DNA from 3 places in the Shewanella sp. Scap07 genome. Region 3 is predicted to be linked to each of the others. Evidence: predicted binding sites of a transcription regulator. Region 3 holds the regulator's gene; each other region holds the start of a gene.
The links. Region 3 encodes sigma-54, which starts transcription at its own class of promoters, with help from an activator protein. Its sites were predicted from a motif close to GTTGGCACGNNNNTNGNNT; they were not measured.
Positions count from the first base shown of each region.

Region 1: the regulator sigma-54 is predicted to act here: its motif matches at 4,874-4,892, upstream of FLM48_RS14290 (PAS domain-containing sensor histidine kinase).
Region 2: the regulator sigma-54 is predicted to act here: its motif matches at 5,017-5,035, upstream of flgA (flagellar basal body P-ring formation chaperone FlgA).

Region 1 covers NZ_CP041329.1:3,264,985-3,275,736, forward strand. The annotation lists gene fliG (flagellar motor switch protein FliG) at 1-92, opposite strand, end outside; gene fliF (flagellar basal-body MS-ring/collar protein FliF) at 85-1,782, opposite strand; gene fliE (flagellar hook-basal body complex protein FliE) at 1,857-2,189, opposite strand; gene FLM48_RS14285 (sigma-54 dependent transcriptional regulator) at 2,419-3,765, opposite strand; gene FLM48_RS14290 (PAS domain-containing sensor histidine kinase) at 3,758-4,837, opposite strand; gene FLM48_RS14295 (sigma-54 dependent transcriptional regulator) at 5,012-6,445, opposite strand; gene fliS (flagellar export chaperone FliS) at 6,703-7,113, opposite strand; gene FLM48_RS14305 (hypothetical protein) at 7,120-7,440, opposite strand; gene fliD (flagellar filament capping protein FliD) at 7,470-8,837, opposite strand; gene FLM48_RS14315 (flagellar protein FlaG) at 8,879-9,274, opposite strand; gene FLM48_RS14320 (flagellin) at 9,375-10,193, opposite strand; gene FLM48_RS14325 (flagellin) at 10,413-10,752, opposite strand, start outside.
Region 2 covers NZ_CP041329.1:3,283,431-3,294,182, reverse strand. The annotation lists gene FLM48_RS14430 (NAD-dependent epimerase) at 1-375, shown strand, start outside; tRNA gene FLM48_RS14425 (tRNA-Arg) at 433-508, opposite strand; gene FLM48_RS14420 (flagellar assembly protein FlgT) at 601-1,761, opposite strand; gene FLM48_RS14415 (FlgO family outer membrane protein) at 2,105-2,731, shown strand; gene FLM48_RS14410 (LPP20 family lipoprotein) at 2,728-3,174, shown strand; gene FLM48_RS14405 (flagella synthesis protein FlgN) at 3,305-3,730, opposite strand; gene flgM (flagellar biosynthesis anti-sigma factor FlgM) at 3,737-4,057, opposite strand; gene flgA (flagellar basal body P-ring formation chaperone FlgA) at 4,174-4,881, opposite strand; gene FLM48_RS14390 (chemotaxis protein CheV) at 5,104-6,024, shown strand; gene FLM48_RS14385 (protein-glutamate O-methyltransferase CheR) at 6,153-6,986, shown strand; gene flgB (flagellar basal body rod protein FlgB) at 7,131-7,529, shown strand; gene flgC (flagellar basal body rod protein FlgC) at 7,532-7,951, shown strand; gene flgD (flagellar hook assembly protein FlgD) at 7,962-8,768, shown strand; gene flgE (flagellar hook protein FlgE) at 8,829-10,190, shown strand; gene flgF (flagellar basal-body rod protein FlgF) at 10,387-10,752, shown strand, end outside.
Region 3 covers NZ_CP041329.1:4,248,458-4,259,209, forward strand. The annotation lists gene FLM48_RS18695 (calcium/sodium antiporter) at 1-91, shown strand, start outside; gene FLM48_RS18700 (KpsF/GutQ family sugar-phosphate isomerase) at 144-1,121, shown strand; gene kdsC (3-deoxy-manno-octulosonate-8-phosphatase KdsC) at 1,123-1,674, shown strand; gene lptC (LPS export ABC transporter periplasmic protein LptC) at 1,671-2,228, shown strand; gene lptA (lipopolysaccharide transport periplasmic protein LptA) at 2,215-2,745, shown strand; gene lptB (LPS export ABC transporter ATP-binding protein) at 2,742-3,473, shown strand; gene FLM48_RS18725 (RNA polymerase factor sigma-54) at 3,604-5,085, shown strand; gene hpf (ribosome hibernation promoting factor) at 5,114-5,401, shown strand; gene ptsN (PTS IIA-like nitrogen regulatory protein PtsN) at 5,404-5,847, shown strand; gene rapZ (RNase adapter RapZ) at 5,844-6,698, shown strand; gene FLM48_RS18745 (HPr family phosphocarrier protein) at 6,685-6,960, shown strand; gene mgtE (magnesium transporter) at 7,160-8,524, shown strand; gene FLM48_RS18755 (hypothetical protein) at 8,602-9,408, shown strand; gene FLM48_RS18760 (molybdate ABC transporter substrate-binding protein) at 9,493-10,281, opposite strand; gene FLM48_RS18765 (OmpA family protein) at 10,518-10,752, opposite strand, start outside.

The sequences.
Region 1 (10,752 bases), 980 kb from region 3:
CTCAGCAGTAAAATTGCGGTCTTTTCAATACCGGTTAAATCGTCGGTATTAAATCCTGCTGCAACTGTTAGTTCACCCGTTTCTTCACTCATTGTCTTGTAACCAACCTTTCACGACTTGCGTCGATAGTTCAGGCTCATTCGCCACTAGTGCTCGTATTGCTTTAATCATATCATCATCTTTATGAAGATCTGGTATTAAAATTGACCCGTCATCTGCGTAGCTGTACTCCGCTTCTGGACGGTTCAACATACCCAGTGTATCGGCTGCATATTGATCTTCAATTTCTGCTAACTCGTCGCCTAAGCTAGGTTCATCAGGCATTTTCTCTGAGTCAGGATAAATAAGGCGCTTAAGCATAGGTCTAACGACAAAGATAATCAGCGCCAGAATCACCAAGCCCCCCATCAATAGACGCGCAGCTCGCCAGAACCATGGCTGCTCCCACATTTCAGGTGCCGGGACTTCTTCAATAAGCTGGTCCATAAACGGTACCGTAACTACTTCAATCATGTCACCGCGTTGGCCGTTAAACCCAACCGCGCCTTCTAGCAGTCGACGGATATTTGCCAACTCTTGCTCTGTGCGCGGAACACGATTTACTTGTCCTTCTTCACCCGCAGCGCCGGTTTTAAAGTCCACCGCGACCGAAACACTCACTCGACGCACCACGCCAACTTGCTGACGGGTATGGCTAATGGTGGTATCAAGCTCATAATTTCGTGTTGCTTCTCGATGGCTACTACCTGTACTTTCAGCCGCTTGGTCTTGATTAAGCGCGTCCTGTGGAATATTTGACTCCATAGGTGGCTGATTAGTCAGCGCGCCAGGAATTCCGCCAATGGTGCCGCCGTTGGCATTATTCTCAACGGTCATCTCACTGCGAATCGCTGGCAGATCGGGGTTATAACGCTTGGCTGTTTGCTCTACCGCTGTGAAGTCCATGTTGACATCAACTTGCGAGGTAAAATTCTCGGGGCCTAAAATGGGCATCAGAATAGATTCAACTTTGTTGCGGTATTCCGCTTCTTTTTGCTGAACAATTTCTAGCTCACGACGTGCTCTTGCTGATACGGCAGTTTGACTGCCAGAATTTAATAGGCGGCCGTTTGCGTCGGTGACCGTCACGCGCGCTGGCTCTAGCCCTTGCACTGCTGACGCCACGATATCAACAATTGAATCAACTTCTTCTTGCCCAAGCCCTGCGCGGCGCGTGCTCACAACCACAGTTGCACTTGGCTTAGAGCGATTTCTAGCAAAAACATTTTCTTTTGGAATGGCCAAGATCACTTTGGCACGGGTAATACTGCGTAACTCTTCAATCGTTCGAGCTAGGTTTTGTTCTTGGCTATGCTTAAGACGAGCTTGCTCCATGCGCTGCGATACACCAAAACCACTATTCTGATTTAAATAGTCATTAGCCGCTTCATTGTTATCAAGTCCTGCTCGGCTGAGCATCATTTTGACATCTTGATAGCGATCTTCAGCAACCTTAATCACATCTACATCGATTTGGTACTTAACCTTGTTCTTGTCCAGTACATCGAGTACTTGAACCATCTCTTGGGTATCCATTTTCCCGAGCGGACGATATTCAGGCTCCTGAGCCCAGAGCATGACAAATACTGCAAGCGCCAAACAGATAGCAAGCGCTAGAATCATTGTGATCTGACGGAGCATATCTACGCCACCAAAGCCGCCAATGCCGCCTGGTTTATGCTCTTCTTGAACGCCACCAGCCAAGGTCGTGTCTGCTGTGCCAGCGTTGTTGCCTACCACCATATCCGTACTCACGATAGATACCTGCTCTTTCTAATTAATTTATTGCAATGCTTTGAAAATCAATGAGTGCCGCCTTATACAGGCATACTCATTATCTCTTTATAGGCTTCAACAAGTTTATTTCTGACTTGTACTGTTGCTTCAAAAGCAACACTCGACTTTTCTCTGGCAATCACAGTATCAGACAAGGTCACGGTACTGTCGCCCATATCTAACCGAGTCGCCAAAGAAGCGGCGTTGGATTGTAACTCGCCGACAGTGCCCACGGCTTGAGATAGCAGCTGCCCAAAGTCACTGCCACTGGTGTTGTTTACCTGCTGAGTGATGCCTGTCGACATACCTGAAGGTTTAATTTCACCACTTAAAGACTGCATTTCTTGGAATAATGAATTGGCACCGATCTGCATACTAAGCTCCCATCGTCGTGTTTTTGACGAAACTTGATTGTTAGTAATCAATAAAGCAATTAGCTTGCCAACTTTAGAATGAATGAATCAATTGTAGGATTAATGAGGTTTAACTGTTCACTAAAACAGCGAAAGTAGATTTAAGCGCTAATGACACACAAAAACATCATGATACCTAACCTCGTCAGTTTACGACTCGGTATTGGGCATCATGATGTCGATAGCAATTTTAAGCCGGGATTTGAATGCCCATGTCGCGCATTTTAGCCATTTTGTAGCGCAGCGTTCTGGCACTAATGCCCAGTTTTTCCGCCACCGCTTTACGACTACCATTACACTGAGTCAATGTCTCAAGGATAATGACGTGCTCTTTGGCTTTTAGCTCATCGCCCAATCCTTCAGCCTCGGGCACTGGGTGCGGCGCATCAAAGTGAATATCAAGCTCACTATCTTGGCTATCTAGCACAATATCGGCCAAAGTGATCGCTTCACCACTATGTAAAATCAATGCCCGTTGAATCACATTATCTAATTCACGCACATTACCCGGCCAGCGATGGGTCAACAAGCGGCGACTCGCTGCGTCATCAAGTTGCGGCACTGTGGTGACTCCACTTCGCTCCGCATGGCGCTGTAACAGATGTCGCGCTAACGGTAAAATATCCGCAGGTCGCTGATTCAGCGCAGGCCAAGTGAGTGGAAACACATTTATTCGATAAAACAGATCTTCTCGAAACTCACCGTTAGCAGCAGCCGCTTTAAGATCCCTATTGGAGGTCGCGAGTACTCGAACATCCAATTTAATGGTCTTTCTGCCACCAAGACGCTCAACTTCACGCTCTTGGAGAACTCGTAAAAGCTTAGCTTGTAAGCCCAAATCCATCTCTGATATCTCATCGAGCAACAAGGTGCCGCCTTGTGCTTGTTCAAATTTACCAGGGCAAGCTTGCACAGCGCCTGTAAATGCGCCTTTTTCATAGCCAAAAAGGGTCGCTTCAAGCATATTTTCAGGTATTGCTGCACAGTTTATCGCCACAAAAGGCGCTTGATGGCGAGGGCTATTTTGATGAATAAAGCGTGCTAAGACCTCTTTACCTGACCCACTGGGCCCCATAATCATCACTGATGCATCTGATGCAGCAACCTTGCGCGCTAAGGCAAGCAAGTTAAGGCTTTTTTCATCAGCGACAACCGGGCTATCAACCACCAGTGCAGGTTTAATATAACGGGAGACTTGGTTAAGTAATACCTCTGGCGCAAACGGTTTGGCGAGGTAGTCAACCGCCCCCTGTTTGATAGCATTCACCGCATTATCAATCGTGGCATAAGCCGTCATCAACAACATCGGCAGTTGGCTATGATGCTGCTGTAAGTACTGCAGCAAGCCTATGCCGCCAATGCCCTCCATTTGAACGTCACTGACCACTAAATCATAACACTGCGCTTTGAGGGCGACGATGGCTTCTTCTGCAGAGCCAACGTCATCACACTGATATTGTGCTAACAACAAAGTGTCAACCAGTGCTTCTCTTAAGGCGCAGTCGTCTTCGACCAACAGAATCCTACCTTCAGACATGAGCTCCCTCCTCAGTACCTATGTTGCTCAGCAAGGGTAAAATTATACTGGCTTTACAGCCCTTACCTTTAACGCAGTGAAAATCAAACTTGCCGTCGTGATTCGATACCACCGACTGCACTACCGCAAGGCCTAAACCTGTACCTTGTGATTTGGTCGTATAAAAAGGCTCTAACACTTGCTTTTGCATGGCAGAATCTAAGCCCTTGCCGTTATCTATGACATGTAAACTGACATGTTGCTTCTCAAGGGTAACTTGCAAAGCAATGCGATTGGCGCCGGCTTCAATGCTATTAATCACGAGATTATTTACCGCTGAGCTAAGAGTAGAAACATTGGCGCTCACCAAATGCTCACCATCACCCAGCAAGGTCAACTGACAAGATTTTTTTTCCGCAATAGGTTCACAATTAGCCACGACACTGGCAACGACATCACTCATTAGCACAGGGACCATCTGCTCTTGTTGGCGCCCTTTGGCCATCATCAACATGTCGTTGACCTGCTGCTCTAATTCGTTGAGTCGGTCAACCAATTTGCCTTGAAAGCGCTCACGTCCGCGCTGATCAAGTTTATTGCTGCCAAGGTTGGATGCGTATAACAAAGCAGCAGACAATGGCGTCCTGACTTGATGCGCTAAGGTCGCCACCATTTTTCCAAGCGCTGATAAACGCTGCATGTGTGACACATTCTTCTGCAATAAGCGGGTTTCAGTCAGGTCGGTCAGGACAATCAATTGCCCCGGCTCGGGCGTTAGAGGCGTAATCGCTAATTTCACTCGGCGGCCATTTTTTAATGACACCTCATGACCATCATCATCTTGCGGCGAAAACGCTCGGTTGATGACTTGTATCCAGCGTAACCCTTCAAGTGGTTGGCCAAGCAGTTGCACCGCCACAGGATTGGCCTGTGTTACGACACCGTCACCATTAATGATCACCACACCTGATGGCATGGCTTGTAAAATATGATCCATTCGACTGGATGCATTGGCATTGTCACTGTTTGCAACAGCACGCACCACCGATTGCTCAGGGGAGGACTGCTCTGATACATATTGTGTCGCCAACATAAAAACTCCGTCAAAATATTGCTGCTAACGGGGTTAATGCATATATCAGGCCAATGCTATAAAACTAATTCAAGGAGATAAGTCAAAAAGGGCTTTTTAAACAAATTAGCCCCTAGAAATGACAAAGCCTCCAGTTGTAAAAACAACAAGAGGCTTTATTGAGGTGTGTTACAGCTAATCTTTACTCATGCCATACTTACGCATTTTCTCAACTAATGTTGTACGGCGAATACCGAGCATTTCTGCAGCTCTGGCGACAACATTGTCTTGCTGATCTAACGCCTGACGAATCATATCGATTTCAAGCTCTGCCAATAGATCTTTTAGATTAACCCCTTCCGGAGGAAGTTCACTCGGGAAACGTGTTTCTGGAATATCTACCGGCTCTTCATCGTTGAAGATTGACGCCAGCGCTTCGCGCTCGAGCTCTTCTTCACTGACCTGCACTTCATATTCAGGTACATCAATGTGTCGATACTTCATCGGTAAATCATTAACGTCGACGAGACCACCTGGATATAAAATGGTTAAACGCTCAACCAAATTAGACAGTTCTCGAACGTTGCCTGACCACTCATGTTCTTTTAGTGATTCAATAGCACGCTGGGTAAATCGTACCTTACCGCGGCCTTCGTTATAAACTCGGCTAACTAACTCTTGCAACAGCAGTGGGATGTCATCTTTACGCTCACAAAGCGCGGGCATTTCAATTGGGAAGACATTAAGGCGATAATATAAATCTTCCCTAAAATCTCCTTTTTCAATCATCTCTTCTAAATCGCGATGAGTTGCCGCTACTACGCGTACATCGGCACTAATAGAACGATTGCCCCCGACGCGCTCAAAGGTTCTTTCTTGCAAAACACGTAATAGCTTAACCTGCATTTGCAGCGGCATATCACCTATTTCATCTAAAAAGAGTGTCCCTTTTTCAGCCAATTCAAAACGACCTTTACGAGCACTAATTGCACCGGTAAAGGAGCCTTTCTCATGACCAAACAGCTCACTTTCAAGTAACTCTGGTGGAATAGCACCGCAGTTAACAGGAATAAAGGGGCCTTCTCGGCGCTCTGAGAGATAATGCATGTTGCGCGCAACCACTTCTTTACCTGTTCCAGACTGACCTAGAATCAAAACTGTGGCATCAGATGCCGATACTTGGCTGATAAGGTGGCGAACATTGGCAATCCCCTCACTGCGACCAACTAGACTGCGAAACAGCTTTGTTTGATTACCGCTAGTCGGGATATCGGGTCGTTTAGCTTGACCAAACACCTGACAAAAATGCAGCAGTTCAGTCAATTGAGGATAATTGAGAGGCTCTTCAATAAAGCCCAGAATATTAGATGCACCAATATCTTCAGCCGGTCCCATAACCAGTACAGGTTGCCACGGGATAGACGCAGCAATGGATTGGATCAGAGTTTTAGTTTGGGCATCAGAGGTAATCACCAAGGCGCGGTAACGAGCATCTTGTAATCGCGCTTCAAGTTTATCGACGGCAATTAAGTCTACTTGTTCACCAAGAAACTCAAATACACATGATAAGCGATTTATTCGCTCTGATTGACTACCTACAATGAGAATTCGTTGATCTATTTGCATCATTTAAGAAGGCCGTAAAGCGCTCAGTATTATTCGCATTAATTATTAGTGTTCGTTGCCTAAAAGCTGAAAGTAGTCTTACTTAAACATTCCGATAAACGACTACCATGAGGAATAGTGTATTATCGGCAAGCTATTAGCAAGCCTCAGTTGCATTTTATGCCGAACTCTCATGATTTTAGCTCAAAATCTCAACGTATGCAGCAGCAGATGCCAAATGTTTGACACCTGCCAAGACTCCAAAGGTGATTGCTGCGGGGCTAAATAGCCTCAGACTGAGACGCCATGTGGTGTTGGTCGCTAGGAATCGCATCCCAACCTTCTTTGATATTACGGAGAATCTCACTGACATCATCAATAGCTTGTACATCATTATTCATATTCGCTTCAGAGATTCTACGAAGCATAAAGTCATACAAATCGCTTAAGTTGTTGGCGATTTCTCCACCTTCATCCATGTTCAAGCTGTTATTTAAACCGGTAATGATGCCAATGGCTTTACCAATATAAATACCTTTGTTGGTCACATCATTTTGTTCGATAGCATAGCGACCTTGAGCTAGACGCTGCAGTGCGCCTTCAAACATCATTTGGATAATACGATGGGGTGAAGCTACAGATATTTCGCTCTCCACCGATACCTTTCGATATGACTGTAATGACCTTCTCATACACACCTACCTATTAGAATCTATAGACTTATAAACATTAAGTTGACGTTTACTTTTACGGCCGATGTGAAGCAATTCCTGCCGATGTTGAAGTACAGCTTTTGCCTGCACTTCAAAACCCCGAGTCAATTTCAGTTGCAGCTCTAATTGCTCTCGGTCTTCATCTTTTGGGGCTAACAACAAGCCATCGAGTAAAAGTTGACGCTTTGCAATCAACTCTTGCAAATCTGATACCAACTTATCAGTTGCTTCATCTTCTGCAGGTAGGGCTTCTAACTTAACCAAGGTATCTGATACTGCATTATTAACTTGTTCTATGGTTTGCAACGATACAACTCCTGTCTCACAACCTAGGCTTATGAGTTACTAATAACGCCTGGTAATGAATTTAAGCCGTTTACTATACCGGAAGCTTGCTGATTTAATTGTCCAACTACCAAGTCCATCGCATTGAACTGTTTAAACAGCCTAGCTTCAAGCATTTCCATTTTCAATGCAAACGCCTCACGATCGCTATCAAGTCGTTTTTTGTCACTGGTATACGCGTTATTGCGAGAATCAATTAAACCACCGGTTTTGACATAGCCCTCACTGAGCTCGTCCAATCGATTGGCCAAGCCAGTCGTTTCAGTAGCAAACAGTCCTTCAATGCTTGCCATGTCATTCTTAATCACTTCATCAAGCTTTGCTGAATCAACGCTCAACTTCCCGTATCGATCAGCCTCAATACCAATATCATAAAGCGCAACACTAGTACCGTCGACATCGACACGAGTACTGATCATATTGCGCATCTGCGATTCTAAAGAGCGAATCATAGAATCGCCTTGCAGAGCTGCAGCCTCTTCTTTTTCAGCATCATAAGAAGAGAGCTTATCAATAGAGCTCATCAAGCTGTTGTAAGCATCAACAAACCCCTGAACATTCTCTTTTACCGCTTCATCATCTTGTTCAATTTTCAGCGTAGTGGTTTTATTGACATCGGCGTCCGTCAGGTTCAAGGTAACACCAGCAATCGCGCCGGTAATTTCATTGGTTTGTGAATTAAGCTGTTGGCCGTCAACATGGATAATTGACTCTTGCGCGGCCTGAACTTCTGTTAAGTTGGTACCGCCAAACATATCGTTAAGGCCGGTTCCAGCAGTATCTGTGGCGCCAACGGTAATCTGATTGTCTGGGCCTTCGGTATCTGAGCTTAGTACTAAGCGGCTTCCCGAGTTGGTTGTAACAATTGTCGCTGTAACACCCACATTTTCAGAAGAATCATTAATATTTTTAGCAATATCTTCAAGGGAATCGGTCGCACCAACATCAACAGTAAATGACTCACCATTGACGGTAAAATCTAGGCTACCTTCTCCTACCGCAGCGGTCTTATCTGCGGTAAATGCGCCGGCAACTTTATGTGCTGTTGCCAATTGTTCAACTTGGATATTGTACGATCCTGTAGTCGCCGTTTTATCCGCAGTAGCGCTTAAATAGAGGCTATCGCCAGTTGATACCGTTCTTTGATTAAGGCTGCCACCATCTTTGAGCTTCTCCAAAGCATCTTGGAATGACGATAGAACACTTTTCAGTGTCCCAATAGCAGACACTTTGGCATCAATAGTCGCTTCTTTTTGATCAAAAATAGCTTCTTTAGGGACTTTTTCAGCATCGACCAGCACACCGACAATGGTGTTAATGTCGAGCCCTGAACCTATACCCGTTGCTGTTAATGCCATAAAAACCTCTACTTAAACTATTTTAATACCGACAACCGTGTTTACGCCTCGGTTTTCATTAACAGACCCGTCACTTCCGTTAGTTTTTGCGCTAATTTAAGCGCTTCTTCGTTAGGAATTTGACGAATCACATCACCTGACTCAATGTCCATGACACTAACAATATTTGTGCCAGAATTTTCATCAACCTTAAATGCTAACCCTTTGCGCATCACAGCCATCATGGTTGACATATCATCAACTAATTTCTGCATCTGTTCGCTAGTAGGTTCTTCCTCTGTTTTGGCTGTTTTTTCGCTTTCTTCAACCGCTTGAATCACAGATGTTCTATCCAGCTCAGCATCCTTTGCTGCTGTAGGTTTTATAGGTGTGGTTCCTATATCTATCTTAGCAGTTGCGGCATTGGATTGAGTTACCAAATTCATATCCGTCACCATACTACACCCCCACGTTAATCATTATCCTTAAAATACAACAAAGGGAGACTCGTCGCCGAACCTCCCTTGTTTGGTCAAATTAGCTTATCAATACCCTATATTATAGTAAAGATAGCGCCACTTGAGGGAGCTGGTTAGCTTGAGCCAACATCGCTGAACCCGTTTGTTGCAATACTTGGTTCTTGGTCATTGTAGAAGTTTCTTTGGCGAAATCCACATCCACAATACGACTCTTAGCATCGGCAACGTTTGCTTGCGTATTAGCACTGTTACTAATGTTGTGCGATAGACGGTTTTGTACTGCACCTAATTTTGCACGACTTGTATCAATAGTGGAAATCGCAGCATCAATTTTAGCAAGTGCTGTAGAGCGACCAGCTGACGTCAATACGGTAAGTGAACCAACAGACAATGAAGCAGCATCAGATTTACCAACAGACACCTTAATGTCTTCACCATTTTGGTGACCTACTTGGAAAGACTTACCCGCAGAGAAATCACCATTAAGCAATTTAGTATCACCAAATGCAGTGTTAGTACCAATCGCTGTGATTTCTAGCGCTAACTGATCCATTTCATCTTTAAGTGCTTGTAAATCTGCAGTACTGTTCGCGCCGTTTTCTGACTGAATGGTCAAGTCACGCATACGTTGCAGCATGTTGGTTTGCTCTTGCATCGCACCTTCAGAGATTTGCGCAATTGAAATCGCATCGTTGGCGTTACGCATACCCACTTCAAGACCACGAACCTGTGAGTTCAAGCGGTTAGAAATTGCAAGACCTGCCGCATCGTCTTTCGCACTGTTAATACGTAAACCACTTGATAGACGCTCCATAGAAGTCGCAAGATTACTACTAGATGCGTTCAAGTTCTTCTGTGCTTTTAGAGAAGTAACGTTAGTGTTTACTGTAATAGCCATAATCTGTTCCTCTTAATACCTGACTTAAAACTAATGCCTGTCTGCTTAAGCCAGGCTGAGCTAATTGGTTACAGTAAATTTAACGGCAGAGGATTTCATATCTTTAGCTTTTTTTTAAAAAAAATATCAAATTCAATTAACCAACTGAATTTGATATTATTTTTAAATAGGGTTTGTGCACAACATGAGCGTTGCGCACAAACTTTAGGCAATATTTTCTTAGCCAAGTAACGATAATGCAACTTGTGGCAACTGATTCGCCTGTGCCAACATCGCTGAACCTGTCTGTTGTAGTACCTGGTTTTTGGTCATTGTTGATGTCTCTTTGGCAAAATCCACATCTACAATTCGGCTTTTCGCGTCGGCAACGTTAGCTTGAGTGTTGGCACTGTTACTAATGTTATGTGCTAAACGGTTCTGCACCGCACCTAACTTAGCACGTTGGGTGTCAATGACCTTGATGGCGTCATCAATCTTACCAATTGCCGAGTTACGGCCAGCACTGGTGAGTACCGTCAGCGCGCCTACCGATAAAACTTGCGCATTAAGTGTACCGACC
Region 2 (10,752 bases), 970 kb from region 3:
TATAACTTCGGTGAGATGTCGAGGGACTTTACTTATATTGATGATATTGTTGAAGGTATTATGAAAGTGCTGGTGTTAGCACCTACTGGCGAAAAAAGTGAAACTGGTCAGCCTAACGTTAGTTCCGCTCCCTATGCGATTTATAATATTGGCAATGGTTCGCCGGTAAAGCTAATGGACTTTATTGCCTGTCTAGAAAAAGAGTTTGGTATTGAAGCGGCGAAGAACTTTATGGAGCAGCAGCCAGGAGATGTGACCGCAACTTGGGCATCAACCGAAGCACTTACAAAAGCGACTGGATACCGACCAAAGACGTCAATAGCGGAAGGCGTTAAACAGTTTGTATCTTGGTACAAGCAATACTACGACCTGTAAATATGGCAGCAGCAAAACCGGATAGAGGTGGTAGCCTGCGAACTAAGCGATTAAAACTGGTCTCCCCACAGGGACTCGAACCCCGATCGATCGCTTAGGAGGCGACTGCTCTATCCTGTTGAGCTATAGGGAGACGCCAGTGATTATACTGGTTTTACTCTAGATGAAAAGAGCTGGTTAAAGCGCTTTAAATAGAGTTGCTTAATTCCTATACGACCTGTTGTGCTATTGCTTGATTGCCAGGTCGTTAATTTGAATATTCAAAGAAGCATTTTGCCCTTGAAGTAATGCAGTAGCACTTTCTTCAGTAACTTGGTCAATGCTAATCGATGCGCGGCTTTGGCCAGCTATCGCACGCATTTTATCAAGTCTGTCAGGCATGTTTTGTTGTAATACCAACTGAAACTCATCGCCAACTTTGATGCCATGGCGGCGGCCCAAATTGATGATAATACGATCATGCTGTTTGGCGACTATTTGACCGAGAAGTGGGCGGCAATTTAGAATTTTATCGATATCTTCACTAGCTTGGACTAAGATGTTTTCAATATTTTTGCCATAACTTGATGACCAAAAAATATTACTATTAGACGGCACTGTAAGCTGTTTTTTAAACTCCCACGGCGCCGGCGAATTGTATAACTCACTCCAGATCATCTCACCACTGATACCATGGTATAGCGACAGCTTGAGTTGGAACTGGCGCTGAGGGTCATCACTTATCATGCCAAACAAACTTGTTTCCGGTGGGGCGGTAGAGATGTCGATGATCTCTGGCAACAATAAGTATTGGCTGTCGGTAATTTCGCTTAACCAAGTGGGCAAGCGATAGCCTCTTATGTCGATTAAAGCCTGTTCGATATCTAGGCGTTCACTGGCATGAACATGGGGGAAACTGGCTTTACCATGACGCTCAATAACTTGGCCGAGTCTTTCTGATAGGTGACGCTCAAAGTGGCCGATATTGCCGTAACGTAGCTGCTCACGATGGTGCAGTTGCGCTTGCGGGACCAATATAGACGCTTTCAGTGACTCGTTAGTGCACTGGCTGCTTGCTCCATTGTTGACGTCTGCGCGTATGTTAACCATTAAGCGGTCACCAACAACACGCTCGCTAACGAGTTCCACTTGAGTAATATTAATCGATTGATCCATCGAGAATTGATCTTTTACTAGCCGACCGTTTTCAATTCGTTGACTGCTAGAAAAGCTACCGCCAGATCGTAAGCTCACATAGCTGAGGGCTTGATGAATGGCCTCTTCTCGTGCTTGAGTCACATTGTTGTTGATGATCTTTGCTTCGCCTTGTGCATCAACCCATGCAGCGAATGTGGGCATTAAACTGCCACTTAGTATCAACAACACGCCCCATATTAATCGATTCATTTGGTTGTCCAGTTAGCCATAATCTGTATTAACGTTAAATCTTGCCAGTGCCACTTTTATGGCGAATTTGGCAATGTTTATTGTTTGCATAAAATAATTAGCAATTATCGTGCCTGCTTTCGAGCTTATCGCTTTTAAAATTTATACTTAGATAATGTCTTGAGGTTAAAGTTCTTCGTTTCTAAGCCGATAATACAAAAGCAAGTGAGTCATTCTGAATCAATTGGCGTAAATTTTGCTCACTTTCCTACTAACTGTCAGTTTTTGGGCTAAATATCCGATAAAAAACGGACGCAACTGTTTAGCATTTATATTTGTTTAATCGAATTTTCAAGGTATTAACATGCGATTAGCAGCGGTATTATCAGTTTTTCTTGTGCTGGGTGGGTGTGCCAGTACAAGTGATGACATGCAGGGGCAACTCGCTGACGGCAACCATTTGCCGTCAACCTCGGCGGTCAATCATTTAGCGTTGCAGATTAGCAATGAGCTGGTTAAGCAAAATGATGCACTATTGCCAACGCAACCTTTACTAGTGGCAACACCAGTGATGTTAGAGAGCTTACAAGGTTCCAATGAGCTAGGTCTGCAGTTACAACAAGGCCTAATTGCGGCAATGCATTCACACCAGTTTAATTTGGTAGATATTAATGTGGCACAGAACATTCGGGTGACCCCTGAAGGGGATTTTTTGCTGACCCGCGATTGGCAGCAATTACCAACTGACTTGCCGGTTGAGCATGTATTGGTGTCGACAATGACGAAAACTACCCAAGGAGTGATCGTCAACAGCCGCATTGTGAATGTAACCAATAATCGTGTGGTGTCAGCCTCGCAAGCCAGTTATGAGCTTGAAGCATTAACGAGCGTTGCTAAACCCTCAGAGAAAGTCTATTCAGAAGGCGGCATGTTGTATCGTCATAGCGAAATGGGTCAAGGCAAAGTCAGCCTGATAGGAGAGCAGCAATGAGAATACTGTTATTGTTGGGCGCCTTGTTGATAGGTGGGTGTGCTCAAAATGATCGCTACATTCAGTGGGAAACCGAAGCGCCGACCAGCTTTCCTAAGATTACTGCCATAGGCTATGCTCCTTTGGCTACTCAGCCTGCGACAGAGCAGTCCCAGAAAGTACTGATGGCGATGCAAGCGTCCAAGATAGCGGCATATAGAGAATTGGCTGAGCAAGTGTATGGTCAGCAACTATCTGCTTCTAGTCAAGTTAACGATTGGATGCTAACGAGCGATGATATCCAGGCCTCTGTTTCTGGGGTGATTCGCGGTGCACGAGTGGTGAAAAGCTACCCGGCAGGTGAACACTACGTTACTGAGCTTGAATTAGATTTTGAGCAAGTTTGGGCCTTGTATCAGCAGCATAACCGCCCTCAAAAAGTGAAAGAAGTGACTTACTTTTAGTTTTATTGAAAGACCTAGGTTCATTAAAAGACGTTGATAAACCGGCATAGACTGCCTGAAAACTGGTGAGAATGGATCAAACACGAAAAAAGCCATCAATGATGGCTTTTTTCGTGGCTGTTGTACAAGATTAGGCTTTTAAGTCATTGCCCAATGTGGCAATAGTCGATGTTTGCCCTTTTCCATCGTAGGTTAAGCTTGATGAGTTTCTTGAGGCATGTAGTGCTTGAGTAAAGCGGCTAACGCTGGCCATACAGTGGTCAATTAACGTCGCATTCTCACTATTAAGTTGTTGACACTCATTTAAACAAGTTTGAGCGGTAGCGACTTTACTCGCTAGCTCGGGATTGCTTTTGAGCTGGGCGACGTCAGGGTGGGCCGATAACGACATATCATTGGCTTTGATCTCATTGAGCAAGTCTGACTTTTTACCTGCTAAGTCCAACAGTTCATCTGCACTTTGGTTGATGAGAGCTTGTTTTTCTTGCTCGGTCACTGCTTTTAAGTTTGCCAATAATGCTAATTGTTTATCAATTAAGTCGTTAATCGGGCTCATAGTATCCTAGCTTAATTCATTGAGTTCGTTCTCGAACTGTTCAATATTACTGGCCAGTTTTTCAGCATCAATCTTATAGCGGCCTTCTGCGATGGCAGCTTTAATCTCTTCTACTTTTTTACTGTCCACTTCTGGAATATCGTTTAATTTAGATTGCACATTTTGCAACTGCTGCGCTTGCGAGGTGATCGACACCGAATCGCTTTTAGTTGCTGCGCCACCATTACTGGCAGTTTGAGGTGCAGAAGTTGCGCCACTTTTACCGCCTGTTGGTGTCGTAATTCGGTTGTTAGTTCCTGTATTTACATGCTTTATATCAATAGCCATTGTGAGTTCCAACTTGTATAAATGAGATCAACATACCTGTCTATCGGCCTGCATTTCTAAAGCTTTAGCTGAAGATGTGCAATTATTATAATTTTTTTGCTAGCAGATTTCACGACTTACATACGTACCTCAACTTCGCCTACACCAATTACCCTCGCATTGACTTTTTTATTGGAATGGCTGTTGCGAATTCTAATCCGGTCGCCCAAATTTCCATCCCTCAGTGCTTCACCCACGGTTTTAATTTCAAAGTTTGCCGTTTTGGCATAGATAGAGACCGTATCGCCTTTGCAGACAAAACATAAGTTATCGGTAAAAAGTGGCTGGTTCATGCTAATACGCCGTTTCACTCGGGTACCGACAACCAGTGCGGTATCGTCAAACTGTTGACCACGAAGCTGACTTTGCTCGATATATTCAATGCCCACTGCACTCGATGAGATCACATCACCAGGGCCTAGTGTTTCGGTGGCTACGACTACAGGGTAGAGAATGTCTACTCTGACAGAAATAAATATTTGCCATGGATACGCCATTTGTGGCGTCTCGCAGCTTATCTTAATGGTGTTATTACGTTTTATGGCGCGAGTGGTCGCGAGTTCAGCATTCACAGGGCCTATACACAGTGGTGGACTTAATCGGGTATCAAGGTTTTGCGGCGTGATGGATACCTTGGCATGGGGCGGAACATCAATATTATCTTCAATTATGCCTATAGCTAATTGGGAAATGGTCGATAGAGAAGGGGTATGCGGTTTTACCTCGGCACTCAGGTGCCAAGGTAACAGTAAAATGATGAAAAAGTACGCTAAATTTACTTTCATAATGAATAGACTAGCTTGATCAGCTAGATTACACCTATACTTTCGTTGTGACCTGATACTGACATCAATTAATAAAACAAAAATAGCGTCAGAAGTTTGACAAAATATCGGTCAGGTTGTCATATAAAGTAGATAAAGCAATTAGTATGCCTATACTCAAGTTACGCGAGAGATTTTTAGGTCAGCATTCACCACGCCGGGAAGGCAACAAGGCAAGGCATTATGTCGAATATTCTTGAATCGGTTAATAAACGTACTCAATTAGTTGGTCAGAACCGCTTAGAGTTACTGCTGTTTAAATTAAACGGTCGCCAACGTTTTGGTATTAACGTCTTTAAAGTTAAAGAAGTATTGCAGTGTCCACCACTGACGGGATTACCTAAACTCAATACTTTTGTTCGTGGTGTGGCTCACATTCGTGGCAAGACGATTTCGGTGATTGATTTGAGTGCTGCTACAGGTGGGCGCCCAATAGAAAACACGGAAGGATGCTTCATCATTATTTCTGAGTATAACCGCAGTGTACAAGGCTTTTTGGTCAGCTCGGTAGAGCGGATCATCAATATGAATTGGGAAGCTATCATGCCGCCGCCACAGGGCGCAGGTCGTTATTCTTACTTAACCGCGGTGACTGAAATTGAAGGTGAGTTGGTCGAGATATTGGATGTTGAAAAAATCCTCGATGAGATCTCGCCGGTGAAAACCCAAATCAGTAAAGAGGTTGATGAGCAGTTAACAATTGATAGAGAGCAGCATTACCATATTATGGTCATTGATGACTCAGCTGTGGCGCGTAAACAGATCATCAGGGCACTTGAGTCTTTGAGTTTGCAAATTGATACAGCAAAAGATGGCCGTGAAGCGTTAGATAAACTGACCGCAGTTGCAGCTGAAATGGATAATGTGGCCACAGAAATCCCACTCATTATCTCTGATATTGAAATGCCCGAAATGGATGGGTACACACTGACCGCTGAGATTCGCGATAACCCAAAACTTAAAGACATTAAAGTGGTTCTACACACGTCGTTAAGTGGGGTATTTAATCAGGCTATGGTTGAAAAAGTGGGTGCTAATGACTTCATTGCCAAATTTAACCCAGATGAACTTGCCGCAGCAGTAAACAAACATTTAAGTTTATAACTGCAAATTGATATAAGATGCACTTTTTATCTTGTATCAGACAGTTAGCTAATGTATAAAGCTGCGCTGCCATTTACTTGCTATAGTGTATGTTGTAGCTGATTTTAATTTAATATTGGGATGCCACGGTGCCGAATAAATCACTCGCTGAAGCGGAATACAATCAATTCAGATTATTTCTGGAGCAACACAGCGGTATTGTGCTGGGTGACAATAAACAATATTTAGTTCGTAGCCGGTTGGCGCCATTGATGGGCAAATATAATTTGCCGTCATTGTCTGAGGTGGTGAAGCATTCAATGAAGCCAACCGAGCGGCAATTGCGTGCAGAAGTGATTGACGCGATGACGACCAATGAAACCTTATGGTTCCGCGATCGTTATCCGTTTGAATTGCTAGGCAACACGCTGTTACCTGAATATAGCCGCCTTGGTCGACCGTTAAAAATATGGTCAGCGGCGTGCTCATCAGGCCAAGAACCGTATTCATTGGCGATGACCATTCTGGAATATCAGCAAAAACGCCCTGGCACTCTGCCGGGAAGCGCATCCATATTAGCAACAGATTTGTCACCTTCTATGCTAGAAAAGTGTAAAAGCGGCGAATACGACAGCTTGGCTTTGGGGCGTGGTTTGTCAGAGGAAAGAAAGCGTCAGTTTTTTGATGCGACAGCCAATAGCACTATGACCATTAAGCCTAACGTCAAGCGCTTGGTGAATTTTCGAGCACATAACTTGCTTGAGAGTTATACCTTGTTAGGCAAGTTTGACATTATTTTTTGCCGTAATGTGCTGATCTATTTTGCACCAGAGGCAAAGGCAAAAATCTTGCGGCAATTTGCTGCCGCTTTAAATCCAAAAGGCATTTTATTTTTGGGCGCATCCGAGTCTATTGCTGGTTTAACTGAAGAATTTGATATGGTGCGGTGCAACCCAGGGATTTATTACCAAAAGCGTAATTAAGCAGACATTTACTGCCATTTCATTGCCTAAAAATGCCAACCATTGTGTTGGCATTTTCGTTTAACTCACTTCTGTTACTCTCCTCTTGTTTTTTTTGGCACAACTATTGCTTTATTTATTGCATCTATTTGAGGAGGCAATTTTATGGCGATCAGTTTTGACAAAGCGTTGGGGGTTCATCAATACACATTGGGAGTGCGCTCTCAACGTGCTCAGGTGATCTCATCAAACATAGCGAATGCCGATACACCTCACTATAAAGCACAAGACATTGACTTTGATAAGGCGATGCAATCAGCACGTTCAAATCAAAGTGGCCTAGCAATGAGCGAAACCAATAGTAAGCACTTTGATTTAAAAGCATTGACCCAACAGCATGTTGCTTATCGAGTGCCTAATCAGCCTGATACAGGTGATGGCAATACCGTTGATGTGCAACAGGAAAAATCTGAATTTATGCAAAATGCTTTGGAATACCAAATGTCGCTTGGATTTCTCGATAGTAAGTTTTCCGGCCTTAAAAAAGCCCTGAGAGGAAGTTAATTATGAGCTTATTCGATATTTTTAATGTGGCCGGCTCAGGCATGTCAGCGCAATCGGTCCGATTGAATACAACGGCAAGTAATATTGCTAATGCTGATGCGGTTTCTAGCAGTGTTGAAGGCACTTACCGAGCAAGACACCCCATTTTTGAAGCAGAGATGGCGAAAGCCACTCACCAGCAACAAGCGACTACTTCAGTGAAAGTCGCAGGCATTGTAGAAAGTGATATGCCGTTGCAAAAAGAATTCTCACCTTCTCACCCTATGGCTGACGCAGATGGTTTTATCTATAAGCCCAATGTCAATGTGATGGAGGAGATGGCGAATATGATTTCAGCGTCACGGTCTTATCAGATGAATGTGCAAGTGGCAGATGCGGCAAAGTCGATGTTGCAACAAACACTACGTATTGGCAAACAGTAGGAGGTAAGCAGTGAGCCTCATTAATCCGTTAACTAATCAACCGCTGTCGAGTCAATCAACGGCAGACAAGACGATAGCGCCGGCACAAGCGACTAGTGATATTGGTAGTGCCAGTGCATCGGCTCAAACTCAGACTGAGCTAACAGGTAATCCATTCCTTGATGGCATTCGACTACCAGAAGAGTCGTCAATTCCAGAAGCCAACAGCCAGGAATTGACCCAAGAAGACTTTTTCTCGTTACTCAGTCAGCAGTTATCGATGCAAGACCCATTTAAGCCAGTTGATAACGATCAGATGATTGCGCAAATGGCCTCATTCTCTACGGTAGATGGTATCAATAACCTTAATGAAGAGATTGTAAACCTTAATACCGTCATGACATCGAGTCAGGCGTTGCAGGCGTCAGGGTTGGTCGGCCAGAAAGTACTGATTCCGTCAGATACTGGTCATATTTCAGCTGAGGATCCAAGCCTAAAAGGTATTGTCAGTACGCCAGAGCCTATAGAAAGTATTACGGTACGAATTGAAGATGAGAAAGGTCAGCTAGTTAAGACTTATACCGTAGATGGCAGTGCCGGCGGCAATATTGATGTGGCTTGGGATGGCCTAGACAAGAATGGTGAGCCTGTTGCTAGTGGTAATTACTCCATTAAAGCGACAGGACGAGTTGATGGCGAGAATCAAGATTTGCCAGTCTCAACCTATGCACACGTAACCAGTGTGTCACTCGGAACAGCAAGCACAGGTGCCATCTTAAATTTAAGAGGTATCGGTGGCATTAAGCTCGGTGATGTTTTGGCAGTGTCTGAAACTTAACATTTGGGCAGATTTGGCTTTAAGCCTAATTTATACAGAATTTTATGATAGGGGTGAACTATGTCGTTTAACATTGCATTGAGTGGGATCGCCGCGGCTCAAAAAGATCTAAATACTACGGCTAATAATATTTCCAACGTTAATACTGTTGGCTTTAAAGAGTCACGTGCTGAGTTTGCAGATGTGTATGCCAACTCAATTTTTGCCAATAGTAAAACGGCTGTGGGTGGCGGTGCAACGACTACACAAGTTGCCCAGCAATTTCATCAAGGCAGTTTGCAGTTTACTAATAACGCACTTGATATGGCCATCAATGGTGGTGGCTTTTTCGTTACCTCATCAGAACTAGGCTCACAAGATCATAGTTACACACGAGCTGGTGCTTTTAAGGTGGACGCGGATAGCTATTTGGTTGACTCTGCGGGTAACTTTTTACAAACCTTCCCGGTTGATGCCGACGGTAACTCTACATCAGTGAGTTTAACGACTACGCAACCCGTCAAAATTCCTGACACTGCAGGTAGTCCACAGATGTCAGAAAATGTTGGCTTGCAAATGAACTTAAATGCCGGCGAAGCGACATTAGACCCAGCAAATTTTGATCCTAACGATCCCGATACCTATAACAATTCTACTTCGGTCACCATGTATGACTCACTTGGCGAGCCGCACATTATGACGACCTATTTTGTGCGTCCGCCAGAAGCGGCCTATACCGGTGAAAGTAACTGGGTGGCATTTTATGCTGTTGATGGCCAACAAGTTGATTTAGCCGGTCCAGCGGGTACTTATCAAACAGATACCAATGGTGATGGCACCCCAGATGGTACTGGCAGTGCGACCAATGCGGGTGGTTGGAAAGGTGCAGTATTAACCTTTAACGACACAGGCGCCTACACCGGTAGTGACCCTGCTGTGATAACCACTGAAGAGCTAGGTGTTAATGGTGCTAACGTATTAGGCCCTGGTGCCGATGGTACGCAAACATTGACGGTTAACTTCAATAATCCAACACAGTATGCATCACCATTTGAAGTCACTGAATTGACTCAGGACGGTACCACAGTTGGACGTTTGACCAATGTGGAAGTGGGCGCTGATGGTCTAATTAATGCCAGTTACAGTAACGGCTCGACCGTGCCGCTAGCACGTGTTGCGCTGGCGCGTTTTTCTAATGAGCAAGGCCTAACCCAAGTCGGTAATACTTCTTGGAAAGCCAGTTTGGATTCAGGCCCTGCACTAGCGGGTGAAGCTAACAGTGGTACATTTGGTAGTATTCGCTCATCGGCACTTGAACAATCCAATGTTGATTTGACGACAGAGTTAGTTGATTTGATTTCAGCGCAGCGCAACTTCCAAGCAAACTCACGTACTTTGGAAGTTAACAATACCCTCCAACAAACCGTGTTGCAGATCCGCTAGATTTTATTAAGGTGTTGCCGATGGCGGCAACACCTTGCCTCCTGCTATTGCCTTCCTTTTTGTGATACCCCTTCAATGGTTTAACCGCTTGATTTTAAAAAACTCGCCAGCGCCAAAATTATGAACATTTATTGGCACGAAGTTTGCTTTTAACTTGTTAATAGAAGTTTAAGTTGAAAGATTGACGGAGCTGCAAGTGGATAAATTACTCTACGTCGCCATGAGTGGCGCTAAGCAGAATATGAATTCGCTCGCTGTGCGAGCTAACAACCTTGCCAATGCAAATACTGATGGCTTTAAAGCTGATCTTGAACAGGCTCGCACTATGCAGGCTTTCGGTGAAGGCTTGCCAACTCGTGTATTTGCGATGACAGAGAACCCTTCTGCCAATTTTGCAAGTGGTCCAATTAAAACCACTGGCCGTGATCTTGACATTGCAGTAGCAGGTGAGGGCTGGATAGCGGTACAAGGTGCTGATGGTGGAGAAGCCTATACCCGCTCCGGTAGCTTAAGTTTTGACTCTACAGGTCTGTTGTCAAACAACCGTGGTAACCCTGTCATG
Region 3 (10,752 bases):
CACAGGTAAGCAACGTCAATTAAAGCGCTGGCACGGTGGTGTATTACTATTAACTTTTATTGCGTATCAAGCGGTTATTTTTCTATCCTAGTAAAAGTGCATTCTTTCACTAACCGTATACGGCATTAACTAAAGAGAATTTTATGGTAGAGGCAAATCAACTCCGACAATGGGGTCGCAACGTTATCGATATAGAGCGAAGTGCACTCGATAATTTATACCAATATGTCGACTCCGAAGAGTTTGCCAGTGCATGTCAATTAATTATGGCATGTACCGGTAAAGTGATTGTTATGGGCATGGGCAAATCTGGCCATATCGGTAATAAAATATCCGCCACGTTAGCCAGTACCGGCACCCCCGCATTTTTCGTCCACCCAGGGGAAGCAAGCCATGGCGATCTTGGCGTGTTGAGTGAAAATGACGTCATTTTAGCCATATCAAACTCTGGTGAAGCCGGCGAGATCCTTACCCTAATGCCGGTTATCAAACGCATGGGATTGCCTGTTATTGCGGTAACTGGCAAACCTAACTCAACAATGGCTAAACATGCTGTAGTCCATTTATGCATTGAAGTACCTGAAGAAGCCTGTCCATTAGGACTCGCGCCCACTTCAAGTACCACGGCAACCTTGGTGATGGGCGATGCCTTAGCGGTGGCACTCTTGCAAGCGCGCGGTTTCACTAAAGACGATTTTGCCCTATCACACCCAGGTGGAAGCCTAGGCCGGAAGCTATTGCTAAAAGTAAGCGATGTGATGCACCAAGGCAATGAGCTGCCTTGCGTTCAGCAGCATATTTCAGTCACTGATGCCTTATATGAAATCACCAAAAAAGGCTTAGGTATGACCGCGGTAGTTGATAAGCTGGGCCTACTGGTCGGCATATTTACCGATGGTGATCTACGCCGAGTGATTGACGCCCAAGTCAACCTACGTGATACCTCAATTGAAGATGTGATGAGCAAAGGCTGTGTCACTGTTAGCGACAACATCCTCGCTGCCGAAGCATTAAAAGTGATGGATGAAAAAGATATCAACGGCCTAATCGTCATCAATCAAGAGCAACAACCTATCGGTGCATTGAATATGCTCGATATGGTTAAAGCAGGAGTAATTTAACATGTCTCATCAAGGATTTTACGGCCCTATTAGCGAGCATGTTTGGCAAAAAGCGCAGCACATCAAGCTGCTTATTTGTGACGTTGATGGGGTATTTTCTGATGGCCTAGTTTACATGAGTAATTCAGGTGATGAGATTAAGAGTTTTCATACCCGCGATGGTTACGGCGTACGTTCATTACTAAGTAGTGATATTCCTGTCGCGATTATTACCGGTCGTAAATCAAAAATTGTCGAAGATAGAATGACGGCGCTGGGTATTACCCACATATACCAGGGTATAGACAACAAAATGGTACCCTACCAAGAATTATTAACACTCTATAAGGTCACACCTGAGCAAGTGGCTTATATCGGTGATGATATGGTGGATTTACCCGTCATGCAGCAAGTGGGTCTGTCAGTGTGTGTTGCCGATGGCCACCCTTATGTGAAAGCACGCGCCGATATGGTCACCCATATTCGTGGCGGGCATGGTGCACTGCGAGAACTTACCGATTTGTTGCTGTTAAGCCAAGATAAGTTCGATACCGCCCACGGTATGAGTATATGAACAGAGTCACCATTGCTATTATCGTGTTTTTTGGCACTGCGCTAATCCTCTATTGGCAAGTGCAATCTAAGCGCAGCAATAATGTGCAACTTCAAGATGGTAGTGAACATCCTGATTATGTGATCAACGATCTCAAAAGCATTGAGTTCAATGAGCAAGGTGAAATTAATAGCCGGGTATCAGCTCGTCATATGGAACACTTTGAAGAAGCCAATATGACTTACTTTACGGAGCCGGTCTACCTACTCTACCCGGATGAAGGCAAAGCCCAATGGCGACTGCGTTCATCAACTGGCACATTAGATAAAAACAGCGGTCATGTTACATTAGAAAAAGATGTTATCATTGACGCCATCAGCCCTGAAGAGCCGATACAAACAATTGAAACAACATACCTAGAACTCGATTTAAACACCATGATTATGACGTCAGATAGGACAATCAATATCACGGGAAACGACTTCATCATCACGGGTGAAGGCTTGTTTGGCGATCTGAACAAGCAAACCGTAAAACTGACGAGTCAGGTAAAAGGTACTTATGAAACTAAATAAACTTATTGCTGCTGCTTGTTTGTCAGTCCTTAGCTTGCAGATTGGTGCGGTTGAAAACGATTTGCTGCAAGAAGTCAAAATTGCCGCTGCGAGCCAAGAAGCAGATATTAAAAATAATCAAATAATCTTCAATGGCCCAGTTGAGGTTACCCAAGGCTCAATCAAGATTAATGCAGATGAGCTACGCGCGTTTACCAAAGATGAAAGTAATGGCAAAATTTTGGTTGCTACCGGTACCCCGGCAACGTATTCACAAATAATGGAAGATGGTCGTCCAGCAAAAGCCAGCGCCAGTGAAATTCGCTATGAACTTGCCACCCGCACCTTAACCCTAATTGGCAATGCCACACTTGAGCAAGATGGTAGCCAAGTGACCGGTAACCAAATACGTTACAACATTGAACAACAACAGTTAATTGCAGAGAGTACCGGCAATGACCGTGTCATTACGATTATCCAACCCGAAAACTACCAAGAGCTTGATGAACCTGAAAGCAAACCTCAGGAGCAACAATGACCGATAAAACGCTCAAAGCGGTCAATTTAGCCAAAAGCTACAAAAGCCGCGCTGTGGTTCAAGATGTGAGTTTAACCGTTAAAACTGGGCAGATCGTCGGCTTACTGGGCCCAAATGGTGCGGGTAAAACGACCACTTTCTACATGGTTGTTGGCTTAGTTCAGAGTGATAAAGGTCGTATCTTTATTGATGAAGACGATTTAACTTTAGATCCTATGCACCTGCGTGCGCGCAAAGGTATTGGTTACCTGCCACAAGAAGCCAGTATTTTCCGCAAGTTATCGGTTAGAGATAACATCATGGCCGTGCTGCAAACCCGTAAAGAGCTCAATACCGCACAGCGAGAAGAACAGTTAGAACATTTATTGGAAGAGTTCCACATTACTCACATTCGCGATAGCCAAGGTATGGCACTATCGGGCGGTGAAAGACGTCGAGTTGAGATTGCTCGGGCACTTGCGGCAAACCCGAAGTTTATCTTATTAGATGAACCGTTTGCGGGAGTCGATCCTATCTCGGTTATCGACATCAAAAAGATCATTGAGCAACTGAAAAACCGCGGCCTTGGTGTGTTAATTACTGACCACAATGTACGCGAAACACTCGATGTTTGTGAGCGAGCCTATATTGTGAGTCATGGCAATCTTATCGCTGAAGGCACACCCGCTGAAATCTTGGACAATCAACAAGTCCGTGCGGTGTACTTAGGTGAACAATTCAAGCTATAGTTAAACCATAGTGAGGGTGATGACTGTTGACAGTGTCATCACCTGATTAAATTTTGGGGATTAGAGAAACCCCATAAAAAACAAGCAAGCTTTCTCATTTTATAATTACAAAGAAGGGAATAGCAGTAAGATGAAAGCGTCACTCCAGCTCAAAATGGGTCAACAGCTCACCATGACTCCTCAGCTGCAACAGGCCATCCGCCTCCTGCAGCTGTCGTCATTGGAATTGCAGCAAGAGATCCAACAAGCATTAGAGTCCAACCCGCTATTAGAATTGGACGAAGAGCAAACCGACGCCAGCGATAGCAGCCAAGATGATAAAAATAGCGACACTGACGACTACAGCGCAACCACTGACAGCGCCAGCAATCAAGATAGCTCATCAGTAGAAACATCCGAGGCCCTCACCCAAGAATCAATGCCAGATGAACTGCCCGTTGATACCACGTGGGATGAGGTATATACCGCAGCCCCCAATGCCAGTTCTGGCGCAATGCGTGATGATGATATGCCCTTCCAAGGTGAAACCAGCGAAGGCTTGTATGAACATTTAGAGTGGCAAAAAAACCTCACGCCTTTTTCAGACAATGACAATGCCATCGCCACGGCTATTATTGACGCCATTGACGAGCGCGGCTATTTAACTCAAACCTGCGAAGATATTCTCGATGCCATGGGCGATCCGGAAATAGAACTCGATGAAGTTGAAGCGGTACTTAAACGCATTCAACACTTCGACCCTATTGGCGTGGCCGCCCGAGATTTAAGCGAGTGCTTGTCAATTCAGTTGGCACAGTTTAGCGAGAGTACCCCGCATATTGGCAATGCCAAGCTACTCATCAAAGAGCATTTAGATTTAATTGCTGGGCGAGACTTCCGCTTGCTGATGCGTAAAACTAAGCTCAAAGAAGATGATTTACGTGAAGCCATTGCATTGATCCAATCACTGAACCCTAGACCCGGGTTAACCGTTGCGCCTAACCGTGATGAGTATGTGATTCCGGATGTTACGGTCACTAAACAAAAAGGCCGCTGGGTGGTTGAACTCAACCCTGATTACATGCCAAAAATCAATGTCAATCAGCACTACGCATCTATGGCTCGTAGCACTAAAAACCAAGCCGATAGTCAATTTATTCGAGGTCACCTCCAAGAAGCGAAATGGTTCTTAAAAAGCCTTGAGAGTCGCAATGATACCTTGCTAAAGGTGGCTAACTGCATCGTTGATTTCCAACAAGGATTCTTCGAGTTTGGTGAAGAGGCCATGAAGCCAATGGTCCTCAACGATATTGCTGAAGCGGTAGAAATGCATGAATCGACCATATCACGAGTTACCACACAGAAGTATATGCACACCCCACGTGGCATTTTTGAACTAAAATACTTCTTTTCGAGTCATGTTGGCACAGATGATGGCGGCGAGTGCTCTTCGACAGCTATTCGCGCATTCATCAAGAAATTAGTGGCAGCAGAGAACCAGAAGAAACCACTAAGCGATAGCAAGATGGCACAGCTATTGGCTGAACAAGGAATAAAAGTGGCTAGACGGACCATTGCCAAGTATCGTGAGGCAATGCTTATACCACCGTCAAACCAACGTAAGAGTTTATGATCCGTTAATTGAACACTGGAGGACCTATATGCAAATTAATTTGACTGGACACCATGTAGAGATCACTGATTCATTGAGAACTTATGTTCAAGAAAAGTTCTCAAAGCTTGAACGCCATTTCGATCAGATCAATAATGTGCACGTTGTGTTGAATGTAGAAAAAATGCAACAGAAAGCTGAAGCCAAAGTTCACCTTTCCGGCGGTGAAGTGTTTGCCACTTCCCATAATGCAGATATGTATGCCGCCATTGACTCCCTGATAGATAAGCTCGATCGTCAGGTAATTAAACATAAAGAGAAGCTGACAAAACATTAACGATGGAACTAAGTACCATCCTGCGGCCGGAGTGCACGACCTGTGCCACACCGGGCAGTAAGAAAAAGGTACTGGAATTAATCAGCGATTTAGCTGCTGTCCAGTACCCTACCCTTTCCTCACAAGAGATTTTTGAAAGCCTATTGGCTAGAGAGAAGATGGGTAGCACAGGTATAGGTAACGGTATCGCCATTCCTCACGGTCGTCTGAGTAATATCGAATATCCTGTCGCAGTATTGGTCAAGTGTGCTGAGCCGATTGCGTTTGACTCAATCGACAATCAGCCAGTTGATATCTTATTTGCTTTACTGGTGCCCAGTGATCAGTGTGAACAACATTTAAGTACTTTATCCTGCATGGCTGAAAAACTTAATGATAAATTCATACTCAAACAGCTCAGAAAGTCCCATGATGAAGCAGAACTTTATCAGGTGATAACTCAATGAAACTCGTGATGGTATCCGGACGTTCCGGCTCAGGTAAATCAGTAGTACTTAGGGTACTTGAAGACTTAGGTTACTATTGTGTCGACAATTTACCTTTGCCACTGATGGACTCGCTGCTGGAGCAGCTGAAAGGCCGCAATGAACTGGTTGCCATCAGTGTTGATGTACGTAATATGCCAGAGCAAGATATCGAGCTGGAAAAGCAGCTTGCTAATTTGCCAGCAGACACCGAACTACTGAGCTTCTTTCTCGATGCCAGTGATGAAGTGTTGCTAAAACGCTACAGCGAAACTCGTCGCCTACACCCACTCTCCCATTCACAAGCATCACTAAAAGAAGCTATTGAGCTCGAAGGTAAATTACTCAGCCCTGTAGCCGACTTGGTCGATCATTATATCGATACCTCTAATCGCAATATTTATGATCTAAGTGATAGGGTGAGAGAGATCCTGCTTGGCACTGTCGACAAAGAGTTAGTTATCAACTTTGAATCATTTGGCTTCAAACATGGGATGCCGAGTGAAGCCGACTTTATGTTCGATGTGCGCTTTTTGCCAAACCCCCATTGGGAGCCGAACTTACGCCCGCTAACAGGGCTAGATGAACCGGTGCAGCAGTTTCTTGCACAGCAGCCGATGGTGAATAAGTTTATTTGGCAAATCGAGAATTTATTAGCAACTTGGCTACCGCACCTAGAGCGTAACAACCGCAGTTATTTAACTATTGCCATTGGCTGCACAGGCGGGCAACATCGTTCTGTGTATGTAACAGAGCAATTAGCTAAGTTATTTAATGACTCTAAGCACAATGTTAATGCTAGGCACCGTGAGCTCAACAATGGCAAAGCTTGAACGACAGCTCACCATCTGTAATCAACTGGGGCTGCACGCTCGCGCTGCAACAAAACTTGCGGTTTTGGCCTCCACATTTGATGCTGAAGTGACTTTAATCCAAGGTGAAAAACAAGCCTCTGCCGCCAGTGTATTAGGCTTGCTGATGCTAGAAAGTGGCAAAGGTAAATCCATTACCTTACTCAGTGAAGGTAAAGATGCCCAAGCCGCATTAGATGCGATTAGCGCCCTAATCGATGCTAAGTTTGACGAAGCGAATTAAACAATCACCGCATAATCTACAAATTACTCACTTAACTTTAATTTATCTCTACAGTGTCACAGTCTTGAGTTAACATAGCCTGTCGGCACAATTTTTGCGAGTAGGATCAAACACTCCTATAGTTAATGCTATTAACATCGTCGCCTCAAATCATTTAACACGTTTTCACAGCTAACTTGGACTATTCGAGGGGGGATCAATGCCAATAGAAGTACTAGACAATGAGACAAATGATCAGCGCCTCAACCAAGTCACTCAGGCATTGGGCAGCGGCATGTTCGTGCATGTACGCAATATGCTGCATGATATGGCCGCCTCAGACATTGCCTTTATTTTAGAGTCATCACCCCCTAAAACACGCCAAGTGTTATTCCAGCTAATTGACCAAGAGCATACCGGTGAAATCCTCGACGAGTTAGGCGAAGAACTCAAAGATACCCTCATTACTCAAATGGCGCCCGAGCGTGTTGCAAAAGCAGCACAGAACATGGACACCGATGATCTCGCCTACATCTTACGTAGCTTGCCCGACAGTGTTTTCAATCAAGTGTTGCAGTCAATGAGCTCGCAAGATAGAGCCCGAGTTGAACAAGCACTGTCTTACCCTGATGATACCGCTGGCAGCTTGATGAACACTGATACCGTGACCTTACGTCCCGATGTCAATATCGACGTGATTCTCCGATATTTACGTATTCGTGGAGAGCTGCCCGAAGCAACAGATACGCTTTATGTGGTCGACAAGCAAGACAGTTTATTAGGCGGCATAAAAATTTCGGCGCTACTGACCTGCGACCCCAATGCTTCTGTGCGAGATATTATGGAAGCCGATTTAGAAGGTATTCCCGTTGGTATGTCCGACAGTGAGACGGCGCAGTTGTTCGAGCGTCACGATTGGCTGTCGGCACCGGTTATTGACGATGATAATCGCTTACTCGGCCGTATTACCATTGATGATGTGGTTGACGTTATCCGTGAAGATGCCGAGCACTCAATGATGGGGATGGCGGGTATGGATGACGACATGGACACCTTTGGTCCAGTGGTTAAAAGTACTTTCCGACGCTCACTTTGGCTCACAATTAACTTATTTGCAGCGCTGCTAGCGGCATCTGTCAGTAATATGTTTGAAGGCACGTTAGAGCAATTTGCTACCATTGCGATTTTAATGACCATTGTCCCCAGTATGGGAGGCGTGGCCGGTAACCAAACCTTAGCATTGGTGATTCGCGGTATCGCCTTGGGGCAAATTGGTCAGAGTAACTCCCGCTGGCTCATCGGTAAAGAGCTGGCTATTGGCTTCCTCAATGGCATTTTATGGTCAGTATTAGTATTTCTAGCAGTATGGGCTTGGAAAGGTGATATCGCCCTTGGTGGGCTGATTGGCGGCGCAATGCTAATCAATATGACAGTCGCAGGCTTTGCCGGCGCGAGCATTCCATTGTTACTTAAAAAGCTCAATATTGACCCTGCATTAGCCGGAGGAATGGTGCTTACTACCGTGACGGATGTCATTGGCTTATTCGCATTCTTAGGGCTAGCAACAGTGTTCCTATTAAACTAATTTTACACATTAATTTGGCCAATACATTGAAAACAGCAGCTATACTAATGAGATAAACCAGCAAAGGACGCGCTTTTTTGAGTAGCCAACGCTCGACATCACTCGCCATAGTTATCACGGTTATATTGATCCTCGGCTTCGAGGGCTTTCAGTATTGGAGTGCTAGCGCAAACGATTGTTATGTCCAAGTGCTCAAATTGCAGCAACAACACTTGATGCTTAGGCGCCATGAAAAAGATTATTTATTGCGTCAGCAAATAGAATACAAAGAAACCTGGGAAAAGCGCTTAGCCCAAGTTAAACAGCAAACCGATCATTTTGGCCATTGCTTGACCCGTAATACCGCTTCACAAATGGCAGGCCTTAAAGGCTCTCTGAGTCAATACGAGACAGATTTTCATCGACTGATAACTGAGCTTAAATCGGCCAATCAGCAAGATTTGCAGATCCTTAATCGACTGATGAATGAGCAAGAGCAACTGGAGCTATTAGGACGTGAGTATAATGTCAATGTCTACGCACAAACCTTAGCGATCAGGCAGCATCTATTCACCTATATTACCTCCGAAAACCCGATTTCCTTGCAACTGCTAAGTAATAAAGTCCAGACCCTATCGCAGTGGTCTAGCGACAACCAAGAGTTGGCACATTTAATTAGCCTCTATAGTGACACCATCAAAGAACTGCAAATACTGCTACAAAGTCGCCAATACACTCACGAGCGCGGTACAATGGGCTCGATGCGCAAACATATCCATGCTTTTGAGGACAAGCTCAACCACTATGAGCTCACTATGCAACCGACACAAACCGTGCTGCTGCGCATCGCTTTTTACCTATGCCTACTCATCGGTCTCACTATCATGCGCATCAGGCAAGTTTAACACTCTCGTAATGTGCTCTTCGCCGTTTAAACAGGCCCAGGTTTCAGTGCTATCTATTCGGCTGATTTAAGTAAAATCATCTGTTTATTCTGCGCGAGTTTCAAAACCATATTTGGCCAAGATAGCTTGCCCCTGTGATGACAGAATAAACATCGCCAGACCTGCAGCCTCTTTGTGGTAATCGTTTACTAATGTCAGCCCATAAGTCGCCCCAACCGCTAACTCACTCGGCACCTTAATAATCTTAAGGCTTGGCACCTCTTTTTGCGCTAACACTGCATTGGTACAATAGGTCAAAAATAGATCCGCTTGCTGCTCGCCCATCACCCAGCCATAAGGGTTGCGACCTTTAGGTGGCTTGGCACTATTTTCACCGCCAGTCAATTGCAGAGCTTTAGATTGTAATGCCGCCTCTGCCCCTTGCTGTACAGATTCAGCACGATTAAACAGCTGCCATGCATAATCCCCAGCAGGGTCCGCTTTCGGCGTCGAAGTGCCGAGACGGATTTTCTGGTTCAGCATAACGGCAAGTAAATTATTTGAATCGACTTCCACAGATTGCTGCGCCAAAGCACACAGATTATTGCCGGCAAACTCAACAACTGGGCCCGCTTGGTTGGCCGCGTGCAGGGTATTAGGGTGTTTCATATTGGCAGACGCATAGAGGTCAACCTGCTCACCTTGTTCAATACGTTTACGCAGCAAACCCGATGGCGCAAATTGCGCATTAATATCGACATCGACTTGTTGCTGATATTGACCAATGACTTCACTCATCGCCGTTTTTAAGCTACCCGCGGCGCGAAACTCAAGCTCTGCCGCATGCGCCATCGCTGGGCAAGCAAGTAATCCTACTATCATCCAAGATTTCATTATTGTTTCCAAAGTCAATTAGCAATGGCCATATTTAGCCGTAATTCACCAAGGCTCACAAGAGTTGCAACGAGGGTTTTCTTTCACTATGGGAGGCAGGTAACGAGGAAAAAAATCAACCGAGACAAACTGTCCCACTTTGTTGGATTTAGATGTAAAAAGATAGCGGCATACAACCAGCAATAAGGCCATCATGCAACGACCCTATTGCTAGTTAGATAGATTTCTAATACTGACTAACTTTGCGGTAATGGACTAAGCACAATTTCTACACGGCGATTTTGCGCTCTACCTTCTTTAGTATCATTGGATGCAATAGGACGGGATTCACCCATTCCGTGGGATGCAATACGATGACTTGCAACTTGCTGCGCCATAAGAAAATTGGCTACTTCAGAGGCTCGAACTTGTGATAAGCGTAAGTTGTATGATTCAGCCCCGCTGCTGTCAGTAAAGCCCATCACATTGAGC